One region of the Janthinobacterium sp. NKUCC08_JDC genome, then DNA from elsewhere that is predicted to be linked to it. Evidence: predicted binding sites of a transcription regulator. Region 1 holds the regulator's gene; each other region holds the start of a gene.
The links. Region 1 encodes FNR, which switches genes on or off when oxygen is low (the NO sensors DNR and NnrR bind a similar motif). Its sites were predicted from a motif close to TTGATNNNNATCAA; they were not measured.
Positions count from the first base shown of each region.

Region 2: a site for FNR is predicted at 3,624-3,637, ahead of KO538_RS17415 (XrtA system polysaccharide chain length determinant). Genes of this name have one in related genera too.
Region 3: a site for FNR is predicted at 1,587-1,600, ahead of KO538_RS22955 (PAS domain-containing methyl-accepting chemotaxis protein). Genes of this name have one in related genera too.

Region 1 is NZ_JAHKQW010000004.1:372,139-381,831, reverse strand. Features, by position in the region: gene ccoG (cytochrome c oxidase accessory protein CcoG) at 1-1,131, shown strand, start outside; gene KO538_RS14060 (FixH family protein) at 1,186-1,710, shown strand; gene fnr (fumarate/nitrate reduction transcriptional regulator Fnr) at 1,714-2,472, opposite strand; gene KO538_RS14050 (response regulator) at 2,712-5,792, shown strand; gene KO538_RS14045 (TOBE domain-containing protein) at 5,860-6,627, opposite strand; gene KO538_RS14040 (sulfate/molybdate ABC transporter ATP-binding protein) at 6,653-7,354, opposite strand; gene modB (molybdate ABC transporter permease subunit) at 7,366-8,043, opposite strand; gene modA (molybdate ABC transporter substrate-binding protein) at 8,059-8,817, opposite strand; gene KO538_RS14025 (putative DNA modification/repair radical SAM protein) at 8,955-9,693, shown strand, end outside.
Region 2 is NZ_JAHKQW010000006.1:312,454-322,146, reverse strand. Features, by position in the region: gene KO538_RS17425 (TIGR03016 family PEP-CTERM system-associated outer membrane protein) at 1-1,118, opposite strand, end outside; gene KO538_RS17420 (XrtA-associated tyrosine autokinase) at 1,102-1,935, opposite strand; gene KO538_RS17415 (XrtA system polysaccharide chain length determinant) at 1,952-3,481, opposite strand; gene KO538_RS17410 (XrtA/PEP-CTERM system exopolysaccharide export protein) at 3,736-4,359, shown strand; gene KO538_RS17405 (long-chain N-acyl amino acid synthase) at 4,560-5,306, shown strand; gene KO538_RS17400 (serine protease) at 5,311-6,087, opposite strand; gene KO538_RS17395 (hypothetical protein) at 6,084-8,480, opposite strand; gene prsT (XrtA/PEP-CTERM system TPR-repeat protein PrsT) at 8,484-9,693, opposite strand, start outside.
Region 3 is NZ_JAHKQW010000012.1:117,609-127,301, reverse strand. Features, by position in the region: gene KO538_RS22955 (PAS domain-containing methyl-accepting chemotaxis protein) at 1-1,496, opposite strand, end outside; gene KO538_RS22950 (DEAD/DEAH box helicase) at 1,933-4,095, opposite strand; gene KO538_RS22945 (alpha/beta fold hydrolase) at 4,296-5,177, opposite strand; gene KO538_RS22940 (M28 family peptidase) at 5,313-6,929, shown strand; gene KO538_RS22935 (SRPBCC family protein) at 7,064-7,480, opposite strand; gene KO538_RS22930 (dienelactone hydrolase family protein) at 7,621-8,319, opposite strand; gene KO538_RS22925 (polymer-forming cytoskeletal protein) at 8,409-9,693, opposite strand, start outside.

The sequences.
Region 1 (9,693 bases):
GCGTATTTGTTGTTCCTCGTCACGGCCATTGCCGGGCGGGTGTGGTGCGGGTTCTCTTGCCCGCAAACGGTATACACGGAAATCTTCCTGTGGGTCGAACGCCGCATCGAGGGCACGCGCAGCGCGCGCATGGCCCTCGACAAGCAAGGCCCGTCCGTGCGCAAGGCATTCAAGAAGACGGCCAAGCACCTGGTGTGGGGCGCCATCGCCCTGTGGACGGGCTTTACCTTTGTCGGCTACTTCACGCCGATCAAGGAACTGGCGCGCGAGGTGACCACCCTGAATTTCGGTCCCTGGGAATGGTTCTGGGTCTTGTTCTACAGCCTGGCAACCTACGGCAACGCGGGCTGGCTGCGCGAGCAGGTGTGCAAATACATGTGTCCCTATGCGCGCTTCCAGAGCGCCATGTTCGACCAGGACACCCTGATCATTACCTACGATGCCAAGCGCGGCGAACCACGCGGCGCCATGAGCAAGAAGGCCGGCAACAACGACAAGCTGGGCGATTGCATCGACTGCACCCTGTGCGTGCAGGTGTGTCCGACCGGCATCGATATCCGCAACGGCCTGCAGTATGAATGCATCGGCTGCGCCGCCTGCGTCGATGCCTGCAACAGCGTGATGGACAAGGTCGAGCGGCCGCGTGGCCTGATACGCTACAGCACCGACCATGCGATGGAAAACAACTTCAATTCGAAGCAGATACGCCAGCGCGCCATGCGCCCCCGCGTCTTGATCTACACTTCCATCCTGGCCCTGATCATCATCGCCGTATGTACCTCGCTGGCCCTGCGCACGCCCCTGAAAATGGACGTGATCCGCGACCGCGGTTCGATGGGACGCGAAGTGGAAGACGGCATGATCGAAAACGTCTACCGCCTGCAGATCATGAACACGTCCGAGCAAAGCCAGCATTTCAAGATCAGCGCTTCCGGCTTGCCGGGCCTGACCTTGCTGACGCGCGAAGAAGTGACCTTGCAGCCGACGGAAACGCTGGGCTGGCCGATCCGCCTGCGCGTGCCGCACGGCGTGGGCGAGAAGGGGTCGAACAAGATTGCGATCGAATTGCAATCGCTGGACAACCCGTCGCTGCATGTGCGTGAAAGCGCGGTCTTCATCGTGCCGCGTTAATGCAGGAAGGCCGGTCCCCGCATGGGGGCTGGCCGTTTACACAGGAGAAATACCATGTCCGACAGTCTGAAACTGCAGCCTCCCGTTGCACCGTGGTACAAGCATCGCTGGCCATGGCTGCTGATGATCGGCCCCGGCCTGTCCGTGGTCGTCGGCAGCTTCATGGGCTATATCGCGTTTACGCAGCCCGACGCGCTGGTGGTGGGCGATTATTACAAGCAGGGCAAGGCGATCAACCAGGATTTGAAGCGCGACACGATCGCCAGCGACCTGGCGATGGAGACGAGCCTGGCGTACGACGTGGCGCAAGCGCGCCTGAGCGGTTCCGTGCACAGCTTCGGCAAGGCCTACCAGGGACCGCTGCAGCTGCACCTGGCGCATGCGACCCTGCCGGAAAAAGATATCAAGCTGCTGGTGCAGCCCGATGCGGCCGGCAATTTCTCGGTCGCGCTGCCGATGCTCGAGCGCAGCCGCTGGCAGGTGCTGGTGGAAAACGACAAGCGCGAGTGGCGCCTGTCCGGCATCTGGACCTGGCCCGTGCAGCGCAGCATCGCGCTGCATGCGGACGAAGAGTTATAAGCCTTACTTGCAGACGTCCGTGCCTGCCGTAATGGCTTTCAGCTTGGCTGGTTGCAGGATCTCGATCTCGCGGTTCGACACGCGCAGCCAGCCTTCCTTCTTGAATTTGGACAGCAGGCGGCTGACGCTCTCGATGGTCAGGCCCAGGTAGTTGCCGATTTCCTCGCGCGACATGCGCAGCTGGAATTTGCTGCTCGAATAGCCGCGCGCCTCATAGCGCGACGCCAGGTTGACGATGAAGGCGGCAAAACGCTGCGTCGCCTGCATATTGCCCAGCAACAGCATCACGCTTTGCTCGCGCGTGATTTCCTGGCTCATCATGCGGTGGAAATGCCGCAGCAGGGTCGGCATATTGCCCAGCAATTGTTCCAGGCTGGAAAACGGGATTTCACACACTTCGCTGTCTTCCAGCGCCACCGCATTACAGTGGTGGCGGTCGGCGCTGATGGCGTCCATGCCCAGCAGTTCGCCGGCCATCTGGAAACCCGTCACCTGCTCCTCGCCGCCCGGATTGATCTGGTACGTCTTGAAGTGCCCCAGCCGGATCGCGTACAGGTTCTGGAACGAGTCGCCGATGCGGAACAGCGAGGCGCCGCGCACGATCTTGCGGCGGCGGCCGATGATCTGGTCCAGCCTGTCCATGTCGCCCATATCGAGGCCCATCGGCAGGCACAATTGATGCATGCTGCAGGTCGAGCATCGCGCACGCAACGCTTCCACGGTCACTGTGGGCAAGGTTGGAGTGAGGAGCGCTTCAGTCATGTCGGTACCTTTTAGAAAATGCAACAACAAGTTTACTGCATACAGGGTTGCCGTGTGCCAATTTCACCGCAATTTCGGCGAATAAACGACGTTCCGACTTTAATTATATGGCAACATCGTCAAAAGCCCATGCGGGGAGGGCCATTTGCGCGGCGCCGCTTGCCAACTTGATGTATTGATAGGAAAATTCCTAACAGCATTATCTGCCGCCTGTGCCGCCCGGTACTGAAAAGGAAATCATGAAGCCTCTCGGCATCAAAGCAAAAGTCGCGCTGGCCACCAGTCTGACCTCGATCGCCATGATCGCGCTGGTCACCATGATACAGGTGCAGCACATGCGCGACGACTTCACCCGAGTACTGCTGAGCCAGCAGTCATCCCTGATCAGCCGCACCGCTGCCGAGCTCGACGACAAGCTGGGCATGCTGCTGCAGATCGTCACCCTGACGGCCAGGCAGCAGCCGCCGGAATTGATGGCCCAGCCGGCCCAATTGCGCGAATACTATTCGCGCCGCTCGATGCTGGTGCTGTTCGACGACGTGCTGGTGCTTAATGCGCAGGGCGCCGTCGTGGCCGACATGCCGGAAGTGGCGGGGCGCACGGGCATCAACGTTGCCGAGCGCGAGTATTTCCAGACCGTGCTGCGCACGCGCCAGCCCATGATCACCGAGCCGATGCTCGGCAAGTCGAGCGGCATGCCCATCGTGCAGATGGTCGCGCCCGTGCTGGCCGCCGATGGCCAGGTGGCCGGCGTGGTGATCGGCGTGCTGCGCCTGTACAAGGACAACCTGCTGGGACGCCTGCGCTCGGAAAAGATCGGCAAGAGCGGCTATTACTTCATCCTCACGCGCGGCGCCGTGCCGCGCTACGTGCTGCATCCCGATACCAGCCGCTTGCTGCAGCCGCGCCAGCCGAGCGCCAACCTGACGACCACCCAGCTGCTGAAGGAAGATGGCGAAGGCAGCATGGTCAGCACCAACAGCCGCGGCATCACGGCCGTCAACAGCTTCAAGCGTTTGAAATCGGTGAACTGGCTGCTGGCTACCTCGCTGCCCGTCGCGGACGCCTTCGAACCGTTCGATGGCGTCCTGTACCGGCTGGTGCTGTGGAGCATCCTCGCTTCGCTGCTGGCCGCATTTGTTCTGGGCTGGGTCACCGTGCGCCTGCTGTCGCCGCTGGTGCGCCTGCGCAACACCCTGCTGGCCCTGCGCACCAGCGGCAGCCGTTTCACCCCCGTGCCGGTGCAGCAGCGCGACGAGATCGGCGAACTGACGGAGGCGTTCAACGGCCTGATGAGCGAGCGCGACCGTCTGCAGCAGGAACTCGAATCGCGCGCGGCCGAACTGGAGCAGGAACGCGACCGGGCCGAGGCCGCCAACCGCGCGAAGAGCGATTTCGTGGCCAACATGAGCCATGAAATCCGCACGCCCCTCAATGCCGTGCTGGGCATGGTGTATTTGCTGGGAAATACCAAGCTCGATACGGAACAGCGCAAGTATCTGACCATGGTGCGCGTGGCGGGCCAGTCGCTGCTGGGTATCCTCAACGACGTGCTCGATTATTCGAAGATCGAGGCGAGGCGCATGGAACTGTCGCCCGTCGAATTCGACCTCGACGAAGTCATGAATACCCTGGCCACGACGATGACGATGAATGCGGGCGAAAAGGAGCTGGAACTGGCCATCGCCGTCGAGCCCGACGTGCCGCGGCGCCTCGTGGGCGACGCCCAGCGCCTGCAGCAAATCCTCGTCAACCTGGCCGGCAACGCCATCAAGTTCACGGAGAACGGCGAAGTGGTGGTGGCCGTCAGCCTGGCCGAGAGCAGGAGCGAGAGCGGCCGCGCCTGGCTGCGCTTCGAAGTGCGCGACACGGGCATCGGCATGACGGAACTGCAGCAACAGCAGCTGTTTGCCGCGTTTTCGCAGGGCGACCAGAGCATCACGCGCCGCTTCGGCGGCACGGGCCTGGGCCTGGCCATCAGCAAGCAGCTGATCCACATGATGGGCGGCGACATCGCCGTCGCCAGCAGCGAAGGCAAGGGCAGCCGCTTCTGGTTCAGCGTGCCGTTCGAGATGCTGGCGCAGCCAGCCGAAACGCGACGCACGCCGGCACTGGGCCAGCTGCGCCTGCTGGTGGCCGACGATAACCGCACCACGCGCGAACTGATCGTCAAGCTGATCGAGGCGTGGGGCTGGCTGGCCGACGAAGTCGATTCCGGCTTTGCCGCCATCGAACTGTACCGCGAACGCCTGGCGCAGCAGCAACCGTACGACGTGGTGCTGGCCGACTGGCACATGCCCGTCATGGACGGCCTGGCCACGGCCAAGGCCATCCGCCAGGCGGCCAGCGGCCAGCGCCAGCCCATCGTGGTGATGGTCAACGCCTTCGCCCGCAACCACCTCGAGGAAATTTCCAGCGCGGCCGAGGCCGACGTCGTGCTGATGAAACCGATCACGGGATCGAGCCTGTTCGATGCCCTGCACCAGGCACTGATCACCAAGAACGACGGCGGCGAGCAGCGCATCCTGCACCAGCCACTGGGCACGGAACTGGCCGGCGTGCATTTCCTGCTGGTGGAAGACAATCATTTGAACCAGGCCGTGGCGCGCGGCATCCTCGAACACATGGGCGCCACCCTCGACGTGGTGGGCGACGGCTTGCAAGCCGTGGAACGGCTGCGCACGGAAGCGCTGCGCTACGACATCGTGCTGATGGACATGCAGATGCCCGTCATGGACGGTTTCAGCGCCACCCACATCATCCGCACGGAGCTGCGCCTGAGCCTGCCCGTGATCGCCATGACGGCCGGCGTGCTGGCGTCCGAGCGCGAGCGCTGCATGACGGCCGGCATCAGCGACTTCATCGCCAAGCCCGTGGTGGTGGAAGAGATGATGGAAGTCATCCTGCGCCACCTGCCCAAGCGCCCGCCAGTGCAGACGGCCGAGCCCGTACGCGTCGCCGATGAAGAGGTGTTTTCCATGGCGCCGCTGATGCGCGTGATGGGACGTGACGCGAAGGGGCGCGGTGTACTGCGGCGCATGGTCGAAGACGCGCTGAACAAGGGCATGACGCCCGTACGCGACGCGGAAACAGCATTGCAGGCAGGCCGCCACAGCGACGTGGCGCGTATCCTGCACAGCGTGCGCGGCTCCGTCGGCACCCTGGGCACGAAACGCCTGATCCGCGCCGCGTTCGCCACCGAGGAAGCCATCGACGCGGGTCGCCTGGATGAAGTCCCAAGCCTGCTGGCGCACACGGCGCAGGAGCTGGAACTGGCGCTGGCGGCGGCGGCGGATTGGTTGTCGCGGTTGAAAGATTAGGCCTGCAACGTAAAGCTGGGGTCAGACCCGCCGGGTCTGACCCCGGAACTTTGCTCAGCGCCGCCGTTTACGCCGGTACACCGAGGATCACACTAGATGCTTTAAACATCGCCGTCACGCTGCTGCCGATGGCGATGCCCAGGTCCGTGCTGCTCTGATTGGTAATGATGGCGGCGATCGTGCCGCCGCGCGGCAAGTCCAGCACCACTTCCGTGTTGACGGCGCCCGTCTGCACGCGCGTGACCGTGCCGGCCAGCTGGTTGCGCGCGGAAAAACGCGCGCCTTCGCTGTCGGCCACGAGGATGATGGACGAAGCCTTGATCAGCGCAAACGCTTCGGCGCCAGGCACCAGGCCCAGGCTTGCGCTGCTGCCCTGCGTGACGATGGCCACGATGTGCTGGCCGCCGGGCAATTCCAGGGTGACTTCGTCGTTGACGGCACCCTGTTTCAGTTCGGCCACCTTGCCCAGGAATTGATTACGTGCCGTCGTTTTCATGGCCATTCTCCGTATGAGTAAAAGATCGTCGGCGATGCCTTCGGCCTGGCTGCCCAGCTGGCGCAGGTAGCGCGCATGCTCGCGTTCGATGATGCGGAAATTGTCGACCAGCTGGCGCCCCCGCTGCGTGAGCCGCGTGCCGCCGCCGCCCTTGCCGCCCGTCAGGCGCTCGACCAGCGGCTCGCCGGCCAGGTTGTTCATCGCGTCGATGGCGTCCCAGGCCGCCTTGTAGCTCATCTTTACCAACTTGGCCGCCTGCGTGATGGAACCGCATTCGGCGATGGCGCCCAGCAATTCCACCCTGCCGGCGCCGCCCAGGTTTTCCCCGCCCACCGTCATCCATAGCGAGCCTTGCAAGCCGATTTTATCCAATGCGTTCACCCAATGCCATGTGGTCTTCCCTGTTATCGATCTGTCCGTCGCGCAAGTACAGCACGTGCTCGCCCAGGATGCGCGCATCTTCCGGATCGTGCGTGATCAGGATCATGGGCACGTCCAGACGCTGTTGCCACTGGCTCAGTTCCAGCCGCATTTTGACACGCAGGGCCGGATCGAGGGCGGCGAACGGCTCGTCGAGCAGCAGCGCGGACGGCTCGGCCACGAGCGCCCTCGCCAGCGCCACCCGTTGGCGCTGGCCTCCGGACAACTCGTCGGGGAACTGGTGCGCCAGTTCCTGCAAGTGGAAGGCGTCGAGCCAATGCTCGACCTTCTGTAATTTTTCGCGCGCGCGCGGATTGAACCAGCCGCGGCTCAGGCCAAAGCCCACGTTCTGGCGCACCGTCAGGTGCGGGAACAGCGCGTAATCCTGGAACAGGTAGGCGACATTGCGCTGCTGCGGCGGCAAATTGATGCCGGCGGCCGAGTCGAACAAGGTGCGCCCGTTCAGGCGGATATGGCCTTCGTTCGGCGTGAAGAGTCCGGCAATGGCTTTCAGGGTCATGCTCTTGCCGGCGCCGGACGGGCCATACATGGCGATGCGCTGGCTGCCGGACGTACATTGCACCTGCAGGTCGAAGCGGCGTTTGCCGGAGCGCAAGGTGGCGCGGATGTCGAGGTCGAGTTGCATGGGCGTCATCCTCAGCGTCCTTTGTGCGCGACGCGCCCGGGCGCCAGGCGGCCAGCCAACAGCAGCACCACGATGCAGACCACCGAGATGATCACGACCAGCGTATTGGCCACGTCGTCCTGGCCCGCCTGCACGGCTTCATACACGGCCACCGACAGGGTCTGTGTCTTGCCGGGAATGCTGCCGGCCACCATCAGGGTGGCGCCAAACTCGCCCAGCGCGCGCACGAATCCCAGCAGCACGCCGGCCAGGATGCCGCGCCAGGCCAGCGGCAACGTGACGCGAAAGAAGATCGCCATTTCCGAAATGCCCAACACGCGGGCCGCCTGCTCGAGCTGGCCGTCGACAGCCTCGAAGGCGGCGCGCGCGGGCTTGAAGACGAGGGGAAAGGCGACCACGGTGGAAGCGATCACCGCGCCCTGCCATGTAAAAATCAGGTTGATGCCGAAGTTGTCCTGCAGCCAGATGCCCAGGGTGCCGCGCCGGCCCAGCAGCACAAGCAGGTAGTAGCCGAGCACGGTGGGCGGCATCACCATCGGCAGGGTCAACAGGGCGTCGAGCAATTCGCGCCCGGGAAAACGCGTGCGCGCCAGCAGATAGCCCGTACCGATGCCGAGCAACAAGTTGAGCGCCGTGGCCCATGCCGCCACTTTGAGCGACAGGGCCAGTGCGGTCCAGGCGATATCCATGCGCGTTCGTTTGTTTTATGGCTTCTTAAAGCCGTACTTGGCCAGGATGGCTTGCGCCGGCGTCGTCTGCAAATAGCTGACAAAGCGCTTCGCTTCCGCCCCATTGCCGCTGCCCTTGATGGTGGCGATCGGGTACAGCACGGGCGCCTCCAATGGCACGTCCAGCACGACGTTGACCTTGTCTTTCATGATGGCCGCGTCGGTCGCGTAGACAAAGCCCGCATCGACTTCGCCGCGCGCCACGTAGTCGAGCGACTGGCGCACGTTCTGCGTGCCGATGGCCTTGGGCTGCACGGCATCCCACAGCTTGGCCTTCTTCAGCGCGCCTTCGGCGTAACGGCCGACGGGCACGCTGGCCGGATTGGCGATGGCCACGCGGGTCACGCCCTTGTGCGTCAGGTCAGCCAGGCTCTTGATGCCCAGCTTGCTATCGTGCGGCACGATCAGCACCAGGCTGTTGCCGACGAAGTCCATGCGCTCGGCCGGCAAGACGAAGCCCTGCTTTTGCGCCGCATCCATGGTTTCCTGGTCGGCCGAGGCAAACACGTCCACGGGCGCGCCCTTGACGATCTGCTGCAGCAGCACGCCCGAAGCGGCGAAGTTCAAGGACACCTTGCTGCCCGGATACTGCGCCTCGTAGCTTTGCGCCGCCTCCTTGAACGCATTCGTCAGGCTGGCCGCGGCCGACACGACCACTTCACCGGCAAGGGCGGACGAGGCGGCGGTGGCGAAGAGGGCGGCGCCGAGCAGTGTGGCGAGGGAGGTGAGGCGCATGATCGTATCCTTGATGAGAAGAGAACCTGGTCCGTAATATACACCGATATATAGCGCTCTGCCATCGCACAGGTCAAGCCAGCGCAAGCTGCATTCCCTGATATACTGTATATAAACACAGTATATTGAGGTGAGCCATGGAATTGACGGACAAGCTGGAAATCCTGGCCGACGCGGCCAAGTACGACGCGTCCTGCGCCAGCAGCGGCGCGCCCAGGCGCGATTCCATCGGCAAGGACGGCTTTGGCGCCACCTCGGGCATGGGCATTTGCCACAGCTACACGCCGGACGGACGCTGCGTCTCGCTGCTGAAAGTATTGCTGACGAATTACTGCCTGTACGACTGCCAGTACTGCGTCAACCGCCGCACGTCGAACGTGCCGCGCGCGCGCTTTACCGTGGCCGAAGTGGTGAAACTGACGAGCGACTTTTACCTGCGCAACTACATCGACGGCCTGTTCCTCAGTTCCGGCATCATCCAGTCGGCCGACTACACGATGGAACAACTGGTGCAGGTGGCGCGCGAATTGCGCGAGGTGCATCAGTTCCGCGGCTACATCCATTTGAAAACCATCCCTGACGCCGACCCCGCGCTGATCGCGCAGGCGGGCCGCTATGCCGACCGGCTCAGCGTCAATATCGAACTGCCGACACAGGACAGCGTGCAAAAGCTGGCGCCGGAAAAAAGCGTGCATACGATCAAGCTGGCGATGGGGTCGATACGCCGCAAGCTCGACGAGAAAGCGGAAGAACCGCGCGCACCGCGTTTCGCGCCGGCCGGGCAAAGCACGCAGATGATCGTCGGCGCCGATGCCAGCGACGACCAGCAGATCCTCTCCACGGCCGAGACCCTGTACGGCAGTTATAAACTCAAGC
Region 2 (9,693 bases), on a different contig from region 1:
AGGAAATAGCGGTGGCTGAAGTAATTGATGGCGCCCCGTTCCGGCCCCAGGCTGTTGGCGTAGCGCAGGAAGGCATCGATGCGCAGGCGCCGGTCGCGCGCATTGGGAAAGATGCCGCGCCACAATTGATCGAGCAATTGGCCCGCGTCGCGGTTGCCCAGGCGCGAAAATTGCGTGGGCATGGTGGTGATGTTTTCGCTGTAGTTCAGTTGCCAGTTGGTATGGCGCTGCAGGAACGTGGCGTCCAGGCTGTAGGTGGTGCCAAAGAAGTGCTTGCCCGTGCTGAAGGCGACGCTGGTGCGCGGCGACGGCGTCCACACGCCGCCCAGCGACCAGAAGCGGCCCTCGGGCGCCTTGCCGCTGGCCGAGATATAACCTTCCTTTTCCATGCCGCCGCTGGCCGTGGCCGACCATTTGCTGCTGAACGGATAGCGCAGGCCCACGCTGCTGCGCTGCATGCGCACGGGCGCCAGCTTGCTGTCCTGCGTGCGGCGTACGTCGTGGCTGGCGTTCCAGGTCCAGCCGGTGCCGCGCGGCTCGCCGCTGAGCAGCAATTCCATTTCATCGCTGTGCACGGACAGCAAGTCGCCGCCGCTGTCGACCGTGTTGCGCGTATAGCGCAGCTCGGCCGTGGCCAGGCCGCGGAAACGGTGGCGCAGATAGGGGCTGATGCCGGTGGTGCGCACGGTGCTGGCATTGTCCGTGTCGGGCAGGTCGTCGATCAATTGGGGGCCGAACGGCGAGATGTTGCGCCGGCTTACGCTGGCGTTGGCATCGATGAAGAACCAGTCCTTCACCAGCTCGGCGTCGGCCGAGGCCTGGAGTTCGTGGTTATCGGTATCGGCCCGCTGTCCGGACAGGTATTTGTGCCAGCTGTAATCGAGGTGGACGCGCAGGCGCGGTCCCGTGCCGATGAGGGCGATGGCGGGCGCGATTTCCGTGATGAAGTCCGATTGCGCCTTGCCGGGCGGTGCGCGCAAGGCATTGTCCGTATAGCTTTCGCGCAGGCGCAGCGACGGTTTTGCCAGCCAGTCGATGGCACTGGCCGGCACGGGCAGCAGCAGCGACAGCAAGGGCAGCAGCGGTAGCGAGCCCCGGCGGCTAATCGTAATGGCCATAGCCGTAGTAGTCGTTGCCGGGGAACGATTTGGTCTTGTTGTAGATCAAATGAATGTGTTCGCACGACTCGATCTGGCGCAGCGCCTCCTTGACGGCGTGCTGAGTCGTCGTTTCCGCTTCGACCACCATCACCACTTGCCCCATCTGCCCCACCAGCGCGTGCGCTTCGCTGGTGATCAGCAGGGGCGGCGAATCGAAGACGACGATGCGGTCGCCATAGCGGCTGGCGATCTCGGCCAGCAAGCGGCTCATGGCGCGGCTGGCCAGCAATTCCGTCGCGTGCTTGTTGCTGCGCCCGGCGGGCAGGAGGCTCAGATTGGCCACGTTGGTTTTCAGGATCACGTCGGCCATGGCCAGTTGCGGGTCCAGCAGCACGTCCATCAGCCCCGGCTCCGGCGGCAGGCCCAGCACTTTCAGCACGGACGGGCGCGCCACGTCGGCATCGACCAGCAGTACCGTGATATCGAGTTCCATGGCGATGCTCATGGCCAGGTTGACGGCGCAGTAGGTCTTGCCTTCGCCCGGCATGGCGCTGGTGACGACGATCAGGTTGCCGTGGCGGATGGCGTCGCTGCCGCTGGCGCGCGCCTGGCGCAGCAGCGGGCGCTTGATGATGCGGAAATCCTCGGCCACGGCGCTGCGCCCGCCATCGTGCGTGAGCATGCCTTGCTCGGCCAGCCGGGCCAGGTTCAGGGGCCGGTAACGGGGCGACCGGCTTGCGTCCGCGCCATCCGTACCGTTCACCGTATAAGGCACGCTGGCCTCGGCCACGCCGAGGATCGTGGGTTCGTGCTTGCCGCTGTCCTTGCTGCTCATCGTCGCTCCCTTGGATCTAGAATTTCAGCAGCGCGGCCGTCATGACCCCGCCGTACAGGACGAACAGGCTGCCCAGGCAGGCGCCGAAGCCATAGCGGGCGCGGCGGCGGCGTACCTGCTGCAGCGGCGTCCAGTTCATCGATACCGTGCCCAGCACGTTCAAGCCTGTGGCATCGCGCAGTTCGGAGGGGCTGAGGAAGGTGGGGCGCACCTGGCTGATGAGCAATGCCGTGGCGACGCCGGCCACCAGGGCCGCGCCCAGCGCCGCGCTGAACAGCAGCGGGCGGTTCGGGCCGACGGGCGCATATTGCACCGTGGGCGGGTCGATGATCTTGAAGGCCATCATGTCGGTGGTGGAACTGAGTTCGCCCGACAGCTTGGCCGCTTCGCGCCGGCCGATCAGCTTTTCATAGTTCTCCTTGTTGATGATGTAGTCGCGGTTGAGCTGCGCCAGCTGCGATTCCACCTCGGGCACGGCATTGCTTTGCGCCAGCAGGCGCTCGTTGCGCGCGCTGTATTCCTGCACGCGGGCGCGGATGGCGGCCACCTTGGCGTCCGCATCCGTCAGCGCCACCTTCAGCTGCTGCAGCATGGGGCTGTAGTTCTTGCCCGGGTCGCCGGACGCCGCTTTCAGCTTGTTTTCCTCGATCTTGCGTTCTTCCAGCTGGGCCACCAGGCGCTTCGAGGCGATGATGTCGGGATGCAGTTCGGTAAATTGCATGCGCAGGCTGTCGAGGTTCTTGTTGATCGAGGCGATGCGCTCGTCGAGCTCGGGATTCGTGATGGCCGACGCGCTTGGCTCCAGGTCGAGCACGGGCTCGTCGCCCTCGATCTGGCTCTGGATGGCCTTGCGTGCCTGTTCCGCCTCGACCAGTTCCAGTTTGGCATTGTTCAGGCTATCGGACGACATCAGCAGCTGGCTGCCATAGTCGATGCCCTGGCGCGGCAGCAGCAGGTTGTTGCGGATCTTGAATTCCTTCACCAGGTTTTCCGCCGCGCTCAGCTTGTCCTCGTAATTCTTGATCTGCTCGTCGATGAACTGCACCGCCTTCTGGGAATCGCCTTTCTTTCCCTGGAAACTGCCTTCGACAAAGATGGTCAGCAGGCTTTGCACGACGTCGCGCACGAGCTTGGGGTCGCGCCCGCTGTAGCTGATGGTGTAGATGTCATACGCGTTGGTGCCAGTGATCTTGATGCGGCTCATCAAGTTGTCCAGCTGGGCTTCGTGCTCGCGCACGGTCTTCGAGTCCAGGTCGAGGTCGACCATGCGCATGACGCGCTCCACATTCGGGCGGCTGAGCAGGGTGCGGCTCATGATGGCCACCTGCTGTTCCGTGTTCGGCACGCTGGTCATGCCGGCCATCAGCGGCTTGAGGATGGTTTGCGTATCGACAAACACGCGCGCCGACGTCTGGTAATCGTCGGGCAGGGTGATCACCTTGATGAAGCCACCGATGGCCACCAGCCACGCCACCAGCACCGCATGCCAACGGTACTTCCAGATGCCTTTCAAGCCGGAAAGCAGTTGCTGTATCAATTCTTCCATGTCGCTTCCTTCAGGTAACGGTGCTGCCCGGTAGATGGGTTGGCGGCGCGGACAACGACGGCGTCTTGCAAGAAATACTTGCTTGTTGAGTAAGCAAAGTATAGGGCGGCTGTGGAGCAAGATTTCCCAAGATGATTGCTTCTTGATACGCCTCAAGGTTCACTTGCCGGGTTTTAATAATCATAGGAAGTTCGCGGCCCAGGCTGGTTCTGCGGGGCCGGCCATGGACGCGCATCGACTCGAAGAGGCTCCGCATGAATCCATTTCGCCGTGCATTTGTCTGCAACACGCTGGTCCTGGCGGGCGCCGCCAGCCTGCTGGGCGCCTGCCGCACGCGCCATCCGCTGGCGCCGTCCGACGACAGCGCCCCCATGCACGATTACCTGATCGGCCCGGGCGACTCCGTCAACATCATCGTCTGGCGCAATCCGGAAGTGTCGCTGACGGTGGCCGTGCGGCCGGACGGCAAGATCACCACGCCGCTGGTCGAGGATTTGCCCGCCAGCGGCAAGACATCGACCCAGCTGGCGCGCGACATCGAGCAAGCCTTGAGCAAGTTCATCCAGCAGCCCGTGGTGACGGTCATCGTCACCAACTTCTCGGGGCCGTATGGCGAGCAGATCCGCGTCATCGGCGAGGCGGCCAAGCCGCAGGCGCTGCCGTACCGGCTGGGCATGTCGCTGATGGACGTGCTCATCGCGGTGGGCGGCATCACCGATTTCGCGGCCGGCAACAAGGCCAGCATCATCCGCGTGCGCGAAGGCAACCAGCAGCAGCTGCGGGTGCGGCTCGACGATTTGCTGAAGGAAGGCGATATTTCCGCCAACGTCATGATGCGGCCGGGCGATGTGTTATTGATACCGGAAAGCTTTTTTTAACAGCAAGCTCGTCAATATCAAAACAGCAATTATATTTGCCATTTTGTACTTATAGACAAATTTCATCGTGTTATTTTGCTATCCAAAGGCAAATTTCTTCTGTTTTTTTAGCTATTGCTGGGAACTTCTCCAGTTTTTCTCTTGTCACAAGGCATTGGCTTCAGTCCGTCTCGACGGCTGCCGATGAACGTGAGGACAAGATGAGCTTTGAAGATGAACCCATAATTTCCTTCGACACGCCAGGCAACTTCAGTGATCTGGTGGTGGGCGAGGGGCAGATCGACCCGGCCATGGAGCATGAGCTCGACCTGCAGCGCTTTCATATCCGCATGGCCAATTCGCGTGGCCGGCGCGAAGCGGCCAGTTTGCTGATCCGCAAGATGTACGGCTGGCGCGGCTATGCCGTCGATCCTTGCACGGCGCATGCGCTGAATAAAATCACGCTGTTTGCGGAAACGGCCGGCACCACCGTCGGCACCATGACCTTGTGCCTCGATAACGACGAGACGGGCTTGCCCGCCGATGAAAACTTCCGCGACAAGCTCGACGTCCTGCGCGCGCAGGGCCGGCGCCTGTGCGAACCGTCGCGCCTGGCCATCGACAAGGGCGTGAGCAAGCGCGTGTTTGCGGCGCTGATTCATATTTCTTATATCTATGCTCACAATATTCACGGCTTTACGGATTACGTGATCGAAGTCAACCCGCGCCATGTGGTGTTTTACAAGCGCATGCTGGGTTTCCAGGACTTCGGCGGCGAGCGCGAGTGCACGCGCGTGGGGGCGCCGGCCGTGCTGCTACGGCTGGACCTCGATTACATGGGGGCCCAGATCCGTAAATTCGGTGGCCTGATGGAACAGCATGGGGGTGAACGGTCGTTTTACCCCTTTTTTTTTCCGACATGGGATGAGCCCGGTATTACCGGCCGGCTGAGGCAGGGGCGCAACTGACGATTCATTTATTCTTCAGCAAGATCGCCTGCATGTGGCTGCCCGGAATCGCGTACGTGATGCCGCTGGGCGCGCTGATGGCGGCCTCTTTGAGGCCCTTGACGTACACCATGTTGACGATGCCGTAGACGAGACCGGTCTCGGGATCGAACAAGGGACTGCCGCTGCTGCCCGGATACGCCGTCGCGTCCAGCTGGAACACGGTGTACGGCGCCTTTTGCAGCTGCGCCAGGCGCCGGACGTCGAGGCGCTGGGCGTTTTCGCTGGGCATGACCACCGGTGTCAGCGATGACACGGTGGCGCGGTGCGTCACGTGGCGCAGCCCGAGCAAGGTACCCAGCGGAAATCCCGTAAAGGCCATGGCCTGGCCTTCGCGCACCGTGGCCGCGTCGCCCAGCGCCAGGGCGGGCAGGGGCGCGCCCGACAGGCGCAACAAGGCCAGGTCGTGTTCCGTGTCCAGCGCCTGGACCTTGGCGGGTCGAAATTGCGTTACGTCGCCCTGGCCCGTGAGTATGCCGATGACCTCGTTCGGATTGGTGTCGAGCAGTTTCTGGATCACATGGGCGCAAGTGAGCACGCTCAGGCCGTCACCGGTCACGAAACCCGTGCCGATGAAATTCATCGGCGGCGTGCGCGTTTTTTGCAGGTTGCCCACGCCGACGATCGATGGTTTGATGCGCGCGATGGTTTGCGCCAGCGGCGCATCGGCGCGGCACGGCGCGCTGGCCAAGGCCAGGCAAAACACGAGGGCGGACAAGCATGTAAACGGCAGGGCTTTCATGGCGGCGCACTTTCAACGTGAGGAGGTGGCACGGGCTGCAGCAGCGCGCACAGCAGCATCAGGTAGCACAGCAGGGCGATGCGCGGCACGTCGAGCAGGCTGTCGAACAGGCCGACGACGAGAAAACCCAGCAGGGCGGCGGCGCAGGCCAGCGCGCCTGCATCGCCGCGCGCGGCCTGGCGCAGCAGGCGTTGGCCGGCCAGAACCAGCAGGGCCAGCATGGACAGGGCGCCGCACCAGCCCGTTTCTATCAGTAAATGCAAGGCCATGCTCTTGATATGCCATGGCAAGTGGTGGTGGTCGCTGCTGAAAAACCAGTAATTGTTGGTTTGCGTAAAGCCCCCGTTGGCGATCAGTTCCTCGCCGCCCGGCGCGCGCAAGCTCAGATTGTCGACTTCGAGCACCGACGAGGTGGCCGTGCCGCTGGCCGCCAGTTCCAGCTGCACGGGCGGACGCAGCAGCCAGGCACCGGCGCCCAGCCAGGCGCTATCGAACGGCACTTCATAGTGCTGCCATCCCTCCAGCGGGTTGCCAGGCGGCGGCGGGCGCAGGCGCAGCGGAACGTTCACGCAGCCTTGTGCGTACAGCAATTGCCGCTGGCACAGGCGCACCAGCAGCACGGGCATGGGTCCCGTGCGTCGCACGTCGAGCGCCAAAGTGTAGCGCGTGGCGGGCTGCACGGGCAGGCGCTGCAGCAGCCGCAGCAGCTCGCCATAGCCGGCGCTGTAGCCGGGACTGGCCAGGCGCACATACCGGTTTCCCTCTTCGTCCGCATACGCGATGCTGGCTGGCACCTCGCGCTGGGGATTGTGCCAGTAATACGTGGCGGGAAAGCTGCCGCTACCCATGCCGAACAGGCGGTCGCCCCAGTCGGACGGCTGCATGGCCAGCGCCTGCCGCCAATGGCGCAAGCGGCCTTGCATGTCGAAGGCCGTGGTGGCGAAACGTTCTGTGGCGTAATAGCTGGCCGACACGGGTATGGCCAGCAGCAGCAGGATGCCGGCCGCGCCCGCGATGCTGAGGCTGGCCCGGTCCAGCCGCCACAGCGGCGGACGCAGGCGTCCGTTGCACAGCATCAGCATGGCCAGCAGCACGACCAGGCCAGCCGGCAGCAGGGCCTGCGGTCCCGCCCAATGCCAGCCTATCCAGGCAAGATTGCACGCCAGCATGGTCCACGCCATCATCGCCAGTCCCAGCCTGGCGGATCCCTTGCCAGCCTTGCCTCCGGCACTACCGGGCCACAGCGCGCCCACCAGCAGCATGGCGGCCAGCAAGCCTTGCAGGCACAGCGCGCACAGCACGCTGGCAGGCGCCAGGCGCCACGGCAAGGGCCGCGCGGCCAGCACGAAGCTGGCCGCGAGCACGACGACGGCGGCCAGCAAGCCCCGGTAGCCGGCCAGGCTGAACATGTACACGAGCAGGACGGTGCCCAGGCCGGCCAGCAGCAGCCTCAGCAACACGCCGCGCCTGGGCGACTGTGAAGGGACGCGCCGCGCCGCGCCGGGCGCCGTCCGCAGGGTTTGCCAGAATCCCAGCAGCATGGCCGCGGCCAGGGCCGCGTACAAGCCCCGTGAAAAAGTCATGAATGCCGCGTGCAGGGCCAGGGCCAGCAGCAGCATGGCCAGCACCGCCTGCCAGCGGCTGCTGGCGCGCGCCAGCCACAGCGCGGCAAACGGCAGGCTCAGGGCCAGGTAGCCGTCCAGCGCGGCGCCACCCGTATGCATGGCGGAAAACGGCGCCGTGATGCGGTAGTCGCTCGACAGGTTCGACAGGCCGGGAAACACGGTCCGTTCCCATAGCGCGAACAGCGACACCATGGCCAGTCCGGCCAGCATGCCCGGCAGCGCGTAGCGGCGCAAGGTGGCAGGGTCCGCGTCGCGCAGCAGCAGCGGCAACAGCAGCATGCTCCAGGCCCATGCCTTGCCCAGCCGCAAACTGTTGTAGGGACTCAGGTAGTTATCCCAGGCATTCAGGTCGAGCGGCGCCAGCGGCAGGACGCCGCGCAGCAGCGCCGCCAGCCAGGCCAGGCTGCACAGCAGCAAACAGGCGCGGGCGGCCGGAGAAAGCCGCGCCGCTGCCGGGTGGCCCGGTCCGCCCAGGCGCCAATAGCCGCAGGCCACGGTCAGCAACAGTAGCACGTCGATTTCTTCGAGGAAGAACCAGCCCGTCCACGGCGCCAGGTCCAGCACGGGCAGCAGGGCGGGCACGCAGAACAGCCAGCAGGCGGGACGCCAGCACAGCAGCAGGAAATATGCGGGCAGCAGGGCGGCAAACAGCAGGCCGGGCCAGCCGTGGCCCAGCGGATAGTGGCGCAAGGCCAGCATGCAGGCCGCGCCCGCCAGCAGGGCCAGCGGCCGCGCTGCCAGGCCGGGCATGGCAGCGTGCACAGCCATGGCTTACAGCTGGGTCAGCAAGGCCTGCGCCTCGGCCCGCTGTGGAAAGTCCTTGTTGGCGGCAAGCAGTTGTTCCAGCTGCTTGCGCGCGCCGCCCTTGTCGCCCGATTTCGCCAGGGCAGCGCCCAGGTGGTACTGCACTTCGGGCGACTTCGGCGCCAGTTCCGCCGCCTTGCGCAGCAGGGCTGTGGCGCGCTTGACGTCGCCTTGCTGCAGCACGATCCAGCCCAGGGTGTCGAGCACGGCGGGATTGCCGGGCGACAGCTTGAGCGCCTGCTCGGCCGTGGCCTGCGCGCGCGGATCTTTTTCCTGCTGATACGCCCACGCCAGGTCGTTCAGCGCCACCACGTTATCCGTGTCCTTGGCGACGACATACTGGAAGTGCTCGATGGCGGCGCGGTATTGCTTGGCCGCCAGCCGGGTGCCCGCCAGGTAGGTGCGCGTCGGCAAGTCTTCCGGATGCTCCTTCAGCCAGGTGACCATGCGCGCATCGGCTTCGCGCTCTTGCCCGGAAGCCTGCAAGGCGCGGTACAGCTGCACCTGCAACGGGCCGATGGGGCTGATGCCGAAGGCGTGCTGGTACAGCTTGACGGCTTGCTGCGGCAGCTTTTGCTCCATCAGCACGTCGCCCTCGAGCTTGTAGCCAGCCGCCAGCTTCGGCTGCTGTTCCTGCACTTGCCGCGCCACGGCCAGCGCCTCGCGCTGGCGGTTCAGGTTCAGCAGCAGTGCCACTTCGACGACGCGCGCTTCGAGCAGGGTCGGGTCAATCACTTGCGCCCGCTTGACGGCTTGCAGCGCATTCTGGTGGTCGCCCAGCGCCAGATGCAGGCTGGCGATGCGCATCTGCAAGGGCGCGGACGTGGTCTGTATGCTGGCCAGCTTGTTGTAGCTGTCGAGCGCTGCCGGCGCCAGGCCGGCGCTGTATTCCACCTGGGCGCGCAAGGCCAGCGCATCGGCGTCGCCCGGATGGCCCGTTTGCAAGGTGCGCGCCAGTTCCAGCGCCTTGTCGGGCGCGCCCGTCTTCAGGTAGAAGTTACTGAGCAGCAGGGCTGGCGCGACGGCATCGGGATTGTCGCGGTGGCCCCGCTCGAGCCAGCGCCGCGCCTCTTCCGTCTTGCCCTGCGACGCGGCCAGCTTGGCCAGCGCCGCGCACAGGTCGGCATTTTTCGGCGCTTTCGCCAGCGCCTTCTCGAAGCGCTGTTTTGCCTGCTCC
Region 3 (9,693 bases), on a different contig from region 1:
TGCTCCACCAGCGCCGCATTCTGCTGCGTGATGCCATCCATGTGGATGACGGCCTGGTTGACTTGCCCGATGCCCTGGTTCTGCTCGCGCGTGGTCGAGGAAATCTCGTCCATCACTTCCGTCACCCTGGCAACCGAGGCGATCACTTCCGTCATGGTGGCGCCCGCATTGCTGGTCAGCACGCTGCCCGCATTCACGGTGGCGATCGAATGGTCGATCAGGTTCTTCACTTCTTTCGCCGCTGTTGCCGAGCGCTGCGCCAGGCTGCGCACTTCGCCGGCCACGACGGCGAAGCCGCGGCCATGCTCGCCCGCGCGGGCCGCTTCCACTGCCGCGTTCAAGGCGAGGATGTTCGTCTGGAAGGCGATGCCGTCGATGAGACCAATGATGTCGAGAATCTTGCGCGACGAGGTGCTGATCTCGTCCATCGTGGTCACCACTTCGCTGACGATGGTGCCGCCCTTGGCCGCGACGGTAGACGCCTGCGCCGCCAGCTTATTGGCCGTGTCCACGTGGTCGGCGCTGTTCTGCACCGTGGAAGTCAGCTCTTCCATGCTGGCCGCCGTCTGTTCGAGGCTGGACGCCTGCGATTCCGTGCGGCTGGACAGGTCCATATTGCCCGTGGCGATCTCGGCCGTGGTGACGCGGATATCCTCGAAGTTGGCGCGCACGTCGCCGATGATGCTGTGCAAGTTGATATTCGTCTGGCGCAAGGCCGCCATCAATTGGCCCATGTCGTCGTCGCGCACTTTGTCGATGACGCCCGTCAAGTCGCCGCCAGCCATCTTGCGCGCCACCGTGATGGCCTCGCCCAGCGGCGCGACGAGGGAATTGTGCAAATGGGCCCAGAAATACAGCATCAGCGCCACGGCCGCGGCGGCAGCGCCGCTGAGCCAGCTGCGCGTGGCCGTGCTCGTGTCGCCATCGATATTCCACACGGCGCAGCCGAGAATGGCCAGCACCACGCCAAAGACGATGCAATGCAGGGCCAGGTCTTGCGACAGGGTCAGCTTGCGCCACTCGGCCAGCTTGGCAGCCCAGCCCTGGCGCACGACGCGGCCATTGCGGATCGCCAGCTTGGCGCTATTGCCGTCTTTAAAACTTTTATACAGGGCTGCCGCTTCGTTGATCTGCTCGCGCGTGGGCTTGGTGCGCACGGACATATAACCGATCGGGCGGCCGTTTTCGATGACGGGCGTGATATTGGCGAAGACCCAGTAGAAATCGCCATTCTTGCAGCGGTTCTTGACCATGCCGGTCCATGGCATGCCCGTCTTGATGGTATCCCACAGGTCAGCAAACGCTTCGGCCGGCATATCGGGATGACGCAGAATATTCTGTGGCGCACCCAGCAGTTCCATTTCTGAAAAACCGCTGACTTCAATGAAATACTGATTGGCGTAATTGATGTTTCCTTGTAAATCCGTCGTGGAAACAATCGTCATGCCTTCATTTAATACGTATTCATTTTGCGTGATAGGCGTATTGACCCGCATCGTCGCTCCTCTATTTTTTTCAACTAGCATAACAAAATCATAAAAACAATATACCACATCAAGCACCCATGATATATCGCCCCGGCGACAGTGACACTGGTCAAAAAATTTAATAAAAGCTAATTCATTTATGTTTTAGAATTTACTTTGATTCAACTTGATTGATTTTATTGAATGCAAAATTCAAATTGCGCGCAAACACAATAATTAATAAAAAATTATTTATCGGCGAAGCAGGCAATAAATACGCCGTATGCGCCGACAAAAAGGCGCAAGGGAACTGGCGCAATGGCCGGCACGTGGCGACGCCTGCCGCCAACCATAGCGCGGTAACAATATTCATTTCTTGAGGGAAAATAAAAACTGGCGCGAATGCGCCAGTGGGGGAACTGTCTCCAATCCGCGACACAGGCGCCGGAGCGCCCGTGGGGATGGCTTACTTAAAGGTTTTGCGCGGTGGCGACTTCGGACGCGGCGGCGCAGGCTTGCGCTCCGTCGTGCCATCGTCCAGGCTGATGCGCAGCTTCTGGCCCGAGACCACGACCGATTTCAAGTGGTCGAGGATTTCCGGCGGCATGCCTTCAGGCAGGTCCAGCACGCTGTAGTTGTCAAAGATATCGATGCGGCCGATATGCTTGGCTTCCAGGTTCGCTTCGTTGGCGATGGCGCCGACGATGTTGCTTGGCGTCACGGCGTGTTCACGGCCCACTTCGATGCGGTAAGCCGTCACGCCTGGACGTGGACGTTCCTTCTTCGGCGCGCGCGGCGCAGGGGCTGCGTCGCCCGCGTCCGCTGGCGCATCCTTGAACGCTGGCGCGGACTTGGCGGCGAACGGCTTGCGCGGCGCGGCTGGCGGCGCCAGGTCCGGCGCGTCGCCGTCGCGGCTGATGCGCAGCTGCTGGCCCGCGACCCACACGGTTTTCAGCTGATCGAGCAATTCTTTCGGCATGCTGTCCGGCAAGTCCAGGACGCTGTAGTCGTCATAGATTTCGATGCGGCCGATGTTTTTCGAATCGATACCCGCTTCGTTGGCGATGGCGCCCACGATATTGCCTGGTTTCACGCCATGCTGATGACCGACTTCAATGCGGAAGGTCTGCATGCCGGCGTCGGCTGGACGCTGGATACGTTCCTTTTTCGGGAAGGCCGGGCGTTCGCTGCGCTCGTTGCGGTCGAAGCGGTCATTACGCTCGAAACGGTCACTGCGCTCAGGGCGGTCAAAACGGTCTTGGCGCACTGGACGGTCGTCTTGCCACGTGGCTTGCTCGCGCGCCTTGTTCTTGTCCAGCAGCAGCGGCGTATTGCCACGCGCCATCTTCGCCAGGGCAGCGGCGATTTCGATGGCGGGAATGTTTTGTTCGCGTTCGAAATCTTCGATCAGCGATTGGAACTGTTCCAGTTCGCCCAGGGCCAGGGTTTCGCTGATCTGTTCCTTGAACTTGGCGATACGCACGTCGTTGACGGCCTGGATCGTTGGCAGTTCCAGCATGCCGATCGGCTGACGGGTCGAGCGTTCGATGGCTTTCAACAAGTTCTTTTCGCGCGGGGTGATGAACAAAATCGCTTCGCCGCTGCGGCCGGCGCGGCCCGTGCGGCCGATGCGGTGGGTATAGCTTTCCGGATCGTGCGGCACGTCGTAGTTGACGACGTGGCTGATGCGCTCGACGTCCAGGCCGCGGGCGGCCACGTCGGTTGCCACGAGGATGTCGATCTTGCCGTCTTTCAACTGCTGGATCGTGCGCTCGCGCTGGGCTTGCTGGATGTCGCCATTGATGGCGGCAGCCGAGAAGCCACGGGCTTGCAGCTTGCCGGCCAGCTCTTCCGTGCCCAGCTTGGTGCGGGCGAAGATGATCATGCCGTCAAACGCTTCCGCTTCCAGGATGCGGGTCAGCGCGTCGAGCTTGTGCATGCCCGACACGAGCCAGTAGCGCTGGCGGATGTTGTCGGCCGTGCCCGTCTTGGCGGCGACCGTCACTTCGGCCGGGTTCACCAGATAGGTCGTGGCGATGCGCTTGATGACGGAAGGCATGGTGGCCGAGAACAACGCCGTTTGATGGCCTTCCGGGGTTTCTTTCAAGATACGTTCGACGTCGTCGATAAAGCCCATGCGCAGCATCTCATCGGCTTCGTCGAGCACCAGGGTTTTCAGCTTGGACAGGTCGAGCGAACCCTTGTCCAGGTGATCGATGACGCGGCCTGGGGTGCCGACGATGACGTGCACGCCGCGGCGCAGGGCCGACAGCTGCGGGCCGTAGCTTTGGCCGCCGTAGATCGGCAGCACGTGGAAGCCGGGGATGTGGGCGGCGTACACCTGGAACGCTTCGGCGACCTGGATGGCCAGTTCGCGCGTCGGTGCCAGGACCAGGGCTTGGGGTGAGCTTTGTTTCAGATCGATGCGCGACAGGATCGGCAAGGCGAAGGCAGCGGTTTTACCCGTGCCCGTTTGCGCCTGGCCCAGCACGTCGCGGTTCGCGAGCAATAATGGAATCGTGGCCGCCTGGATAGGCGACGGTGTTTCGTAACCGACATCCTTGAGCGCGCGAATCAGCGGCTCGCTCAGGTTAAGGTCGGAAAATAAGGAAATTGGTGTATCAGACATGAAATCACTCACAAGTTCGCTCGAATCGCCCAATGCGAAAGAGTGTATCCGCTAGTTTACTCTTTACTGGACCTTACCGGGTGGAACGGGGCGGCAGAACGCCATTTTTTGCAGTCTAAAACGCAGAAAAATCGGCGATCCGCACGCAATTGGTGCAAAAACCAAGCAATATTATATGTTTTGCAATAGATTCGACTACTTTACAGATGCGCCTCGATATTGCTTGCCGCATCGACCGAGTGGCGCAAAAATTCCAGCAAGTCCTCGTTCAGCCTGTCCTTGTGCGTCGTCGCCAGGCCGTGCGGCGCGCCCGCATACACGAGCAGCTTGCTGCCTATGATGAGTTCGGCAGTGCGCCGCGCCGAGGCGGCAATCGGCACGATCTGGTCGTCGTCGCCATGGATCACCAGGGTCGGCACGTCGAATTTGGCCAGGTCAGCCGTAAAATCCGTCTCGGAAAATTGCTTGATGCACAGGTAGGATGCCGGCATGCCCGCCTGCATGCCTTGCCGCCAGAAACCGTCGCGCACGCCCTGCGACGGCTTCGCATCGGGCCGGTTGTAGCCATAGAAGGCCTCGCTCAAATCCTGGAAAAATTGGCTGCGGTCGGCCTGCACGCCGGCGCGGATGGCGTCAAATGTGGACAGGGGCAAGCCCAGCGGGTTTTCCGTGGTTTGCAGCATCAGTGGCGGTACGGCGCCCACGAGCACGGCGCCAGCCAGACGCCCGGTGCCATGGCGGCCGATGTAGCGCGCCACTTCGCCGCCGCCCGTCGAGTGGCCGACGAGGGTGGCGCCCGTCAAATCCAGCGCGTCGATCAGGGCGGCCAGGTCGTCGGCATAGGTATCCATGTCGTTGCCGTCGAACGGCTGGCTTGAGCGGCCATGGCCGCGCCGGTCGTGCGCGATGACGCGGTAGCCGCGCGAGGCCAGGTAAAACATCTGGTCTTCCCACGCGTCGGACGACAATGGCCAGCCGTGGCTGAAGACGACGGGCGGGCCGCTGCCCCAGTCCTTGTAGTGGATCAATGTACCGTCGGCGGTACGCAGGGTATTGCTCGATTGCAAGTTCGTGGCAGTCATGGAACGCTCCTTGTCGGTGGACCAGCAGCCATTGTGGCCGCAATTGGCCCGCGCACGCCGCGCGCTACGCCAGGGCATTGCGGTAGAGTAAGATTGTCGCTGCTTTGCTTTCCCGTATTCACTTTTGGAGTCGTCATGCGCTTTCCCTTCGTCCTCGCCGCCAGCCTGTTCAGCACGGCCGCCCTCGCCCAACCGCTCGTGGCCGAAGCGCCCCTGCGCGCCCATCTGTCCTTCCTGGCCGACGATTTACTGGAAGGACGCGGCACGGGCCAGCGCGGCGGCGACCTGGCCGTGCGCTACCTGGAAACGCAGGCGGCCGTAGCCGGCCTGCAGCCGTTGAAGGATGGCACGTACCGCCAGGCGCTGACCATCGTCGGCAGCAAGGCCTTGCCATCCAGCAAAGTCACGTTCAGCGCGGGCGGCAAGACCTTGTCTCCCGCCTTCGGCAAGGACATCGTCTTTGGCGCGGCAAATGGCCAGCAGACAGTGGTGTTCGACGCGGCCGTCGTGTTCGCCGGCTACGGCATCCGCGCGCCAGAAGAAAACTGGGACGATTTCAAGGGCGTCGACCTGAAGGGCAAGCTCGTCATCATGATGGTCAACGACCCGCAACCCACAAGCGCCGAACCGCAGCGCTTCGCCGGCAAGTCGCTGACCTATTACGGCCGCTGGGTCTACAAGTACGAGGAAGCGCTGCGCCAGGGCGCCGCCGGCGTGCTGCTGATACACACGACCGCATCGGCTTCGTATCCGTGGTCGGTACCGGCCAACGGTTTCGGCCATGAACGCTTCAACCTGGCCGGTGCGGGCAATGCGATGGAAGGCTGGCTGCAGGAAGACATGGCGCGCACGCTGTTCCAGGCGAGCGGACAGGACCTGGACGCCTTGCGCGCGCAGGCGGAAACGCGCGAGTTCCGCCCCGTGGCCCTGAACGCCACGGTCAAGGTGGCGCTCGACAGCCAGGTGCGCAGCATCGAGCAATTCAATGTGGCCGGCATCGTGCCGGGCACGGATCCGAAATTGAAGGACGAGGCCGTCATTTACTCGGCCCACTGGGACCACTTGGGCAAGGATGACGAAGGCAGCCAGCGCGCCGGGCAAAGCGACCATATCTACAACGGCGCCATCGACAATGCGTCGGGCGCGGCGGCCTTGCTGGCCATGGCGCAAGTGGCCGTGAAACAGCCGGCGCGCCGCACGCAGATCTTCCTGTGGCCGGCCGGCGAAGAAACGGGCATGCTCGGCAGCACGGCCTACACGCGCGCGCCCCTGTGGCCGCTGGCCAAGACAGCCGCCGACCTGAACCTCGACAGCATGAATTTTGTCGGCAAGACGCACGACATCGGCGTGGCCGGCGCCGAACGCAGCAGCCTGTACACGAGCGCCGCCAAGGTCGCCAAGCGCATGGGCCTGCGTCTGGCGCCCACGATCCCCGACCTGTCCGGCGCGTTTTACCGGGCCGACCATTTTGCCTTCGCCAAGGCTGGCGTACCCGCCTTCAACGTGGGTTCGGCAGTGTTTTCCGGCGACGGCTCGTTCGACTTCGTCCAGGAGCCGAAAGCGTCGGGCGAGCGCCTGGTCGCATTTAAAAAGGACTACCACCAGGTCACCGATGAGTACAACCCGTCGTGGGACTTGTCGGGCATGGTGCAGCAGGCGCAATTTACATTGAACCTCGGCTATGAAGTGGCGAACGACAAGAATTTGCCGGTGTGGAACAAGGGCGAAGCGTTTGGGAAGGTCAAGCGCTAGGCATCATGAAAAACACCGGCCTGTGCCGGTGTTTTTACAAGCGTGCCGGCCACAATCCCGTAGGTCGGATTAGCGGCACAGCCGCGTAATCCGACAACATTGTTAGCGCCGGTGGGAATGCCGGATACGCGGCTTCAGATTGCCATGATGCGTTTCAGGTCGACGAACGCCGTTTCATACAGATGCTGAAACGCGCCGACCATGACCTCTTCCACGCCTTCGGCCGCGTCGAATTCGCTCGACCATTCGGCCACGCACTCGTTCGCGCCCGGCTCGCCCGTGACGCGCAGGGTGGAACGGTAGTTCTTGACGGGGATGGGGCCAGAGACGATGGTGTAGCTGTAGCTCTTGTCCGCTTCGCTGTAGCTTTGCAGGCGTTCGGCGATGATGGCGCCGTCCGTGGTTTTCAGGCGGCGCACGCGGCCGCCGTGTTCGGACAAGCTGGTCTTGATCGAGCTCGACCATTCAGCCAGCGACTGGAAGCCGCCGATAAAATCCCACACTCGTTCGGCGCTTGCCGCCAATATTACAGAAACAATTACTTGGGCCATCTTTAATTCGGTTCCTCATCCAGGTTTGCCGGGCGCCGCGCCCGGCCGGCCGGAGTTGCCCGGCACAGTCGCTATTTTAGCGCCCATGCCGCTTTGCTGCTGAGCAAACTATGGCAACTGGCCAGCCTGGGGTGGCTGTCTTACAGGTTTTCCGCCAGGAAAATCAGGGAATTGCCATGCGCCTGGGCGGCGGAACGCTGCTGGTAGCTGTCGCGGTGGGTGCAGTTGAAACCGTGCTCGGCGCCCGGGTAGATATGGATTTCCACGTCTTGGCGGTCTTCGAAGCGCTCGGCGATCTTTTGCACGGCTTCCGGCGGAATATGGCTATCCTGGCCGCCGAAATGCATGAGCAGCGGCACCTTGATCCGGTCGGCCAGGTCCAGCTTGTTCTGGATGCCGCCGCCGTAATAGGCGATGGCCGCATCAACCAGGCCGGCCGCGGCCGCCTGATACGACAAACGGCCGCCGAAGCAGTAGCCGACCGAAGCGAGCTTGCCCGTCACTTCCGGACGCGCGCGCAGGACAGCGACGGTGGCGGCGATATCGGCGTCGGCCTGCGGATTGTCGGTGGCCTGCATCAGCTCGACGGCGCGCTTCCAGCCGTCCGCGTCATAGCCCAGCTCGATGTGCGCGCCGGCGCGCCAGAACAGGTCCGGCACCAGCACCACGTAGCCATCGGCCGCGTACTGGTCGGCCACGGCGCGGATGTGCTCGTTGACGCCGAAAATTTCCTGCAACAGGATGATGGCGGGACCCTTGCCCACGTGCGGCACGGCCAGGTAAGCCTGGAAGCTGCCGTCCGGGCCGGCGATATCGATCCACTGCGAAGTTGTGCTCATAGAAAACTCCAGTCTGAGGTTGGGGGGAATGCCACAGCCAGGCATGTTACTGGTTTTTCCTCTTTTCTGCCCCCGCCCTTGGTCCAGGCTCAATACATCTCGCGCAGGTAAATCACGGGGCCCGATTTGAAGACGCCGAAGACGACGGTGCCGACGGTGCTGGCCAGGTAGGGATGGCTGCCCACGGAAACATCCACGCTGCCGGCCTTGCCGGCGCCGGGCGCCAGCAAGGTCAGGAGATTGGTTTGCGGCAGTGCGCCTTGCGTGACGGTGTATATCCGGTCATCAACGGCCAGCTTGCCGCAGTCCAGCGTTTTCTTGCAATTGACAAACAACACGTCCGACTTGTTCAAGGCACTGACGTTGTCAAGCAGATTCGTGACCCACTTCGTGCCGTTCCAGTACTGGACTTGCACGGCCAGCCTGACTGGCAGCAATTCGGAGCCATAGCCGTGGGGCACCATCCATTGCCCCGACAGCACGGTCATCCGTGCCTCGTTCTGTATCAATGGCGAGATTGAGCTGACGACGGCGCCGCCGGGATAGGTGCTGCTGGCGCGCAAGCGCACGTCGGTAGGCGCCACCTTCAGCGGCACGCCGGCCTTGCCCGGAAAACGGTAGGCGACCATGGGAAGGGCAACGCCGAGGGTGAATTTCGCGGGCGCCACGCCGGTGATGGTGGTCTGCGCCTTCTTGCCATCGGTAAGCCGGCTGCTGCCATCGGGGGTACTCGGCGGAAAGGAAATCGTGCCCGTGGCCGCATCGAGGCCTTCGAGCAGCACGGGCGCCAGGACGCTCGGGACGCGGTCGTCATAGTTTTTGGTCGGCGTCCCGCCCAAGGCGCGCGCCGTCACGCGCACGCCTATCGCCTGCCCCGAGTAAGCGTAGCGGCCTTTTTCCCCGTCGTTGGCGCAGGTGAGCGGTGCGGCGCACGGCGTGGCGATGCCGGCGGGAGCGCCGGTTTTCACCAGTTCCGTAATGAAGTGGTGCGGGATAAACTGCACCTCCCCGCTCACGCCCGAAGCCTTGGGCAAGGCCGGCACAGCAAGGTTGGCATCCAGATAACCGTTGGGGTTGGCCAGATTGAAAGCGATGGTGATGGTGCCCACTTCCGACCAGTTCATGTCGCTGCTGACAACGCTGCCATTCGTAAAGACCACGCCACCCTGCATGGCCGGCTTGGCTGGTGTGTCCGGCGCGGCGATCTCGCTGGTCGTCGGCTTGACCAGGCTGGACAGCGAAGGCAGCACCGTCTCCGCCGGCTTTTCATTGCCGAAGTTCGGCGTCACGGCGCCCACACTATTGAGCACACTCATGCTGACCGCCACAGGCGCACCCGCGCGCTGGGGGTTGGCGATGGCAACGACGCTGAAC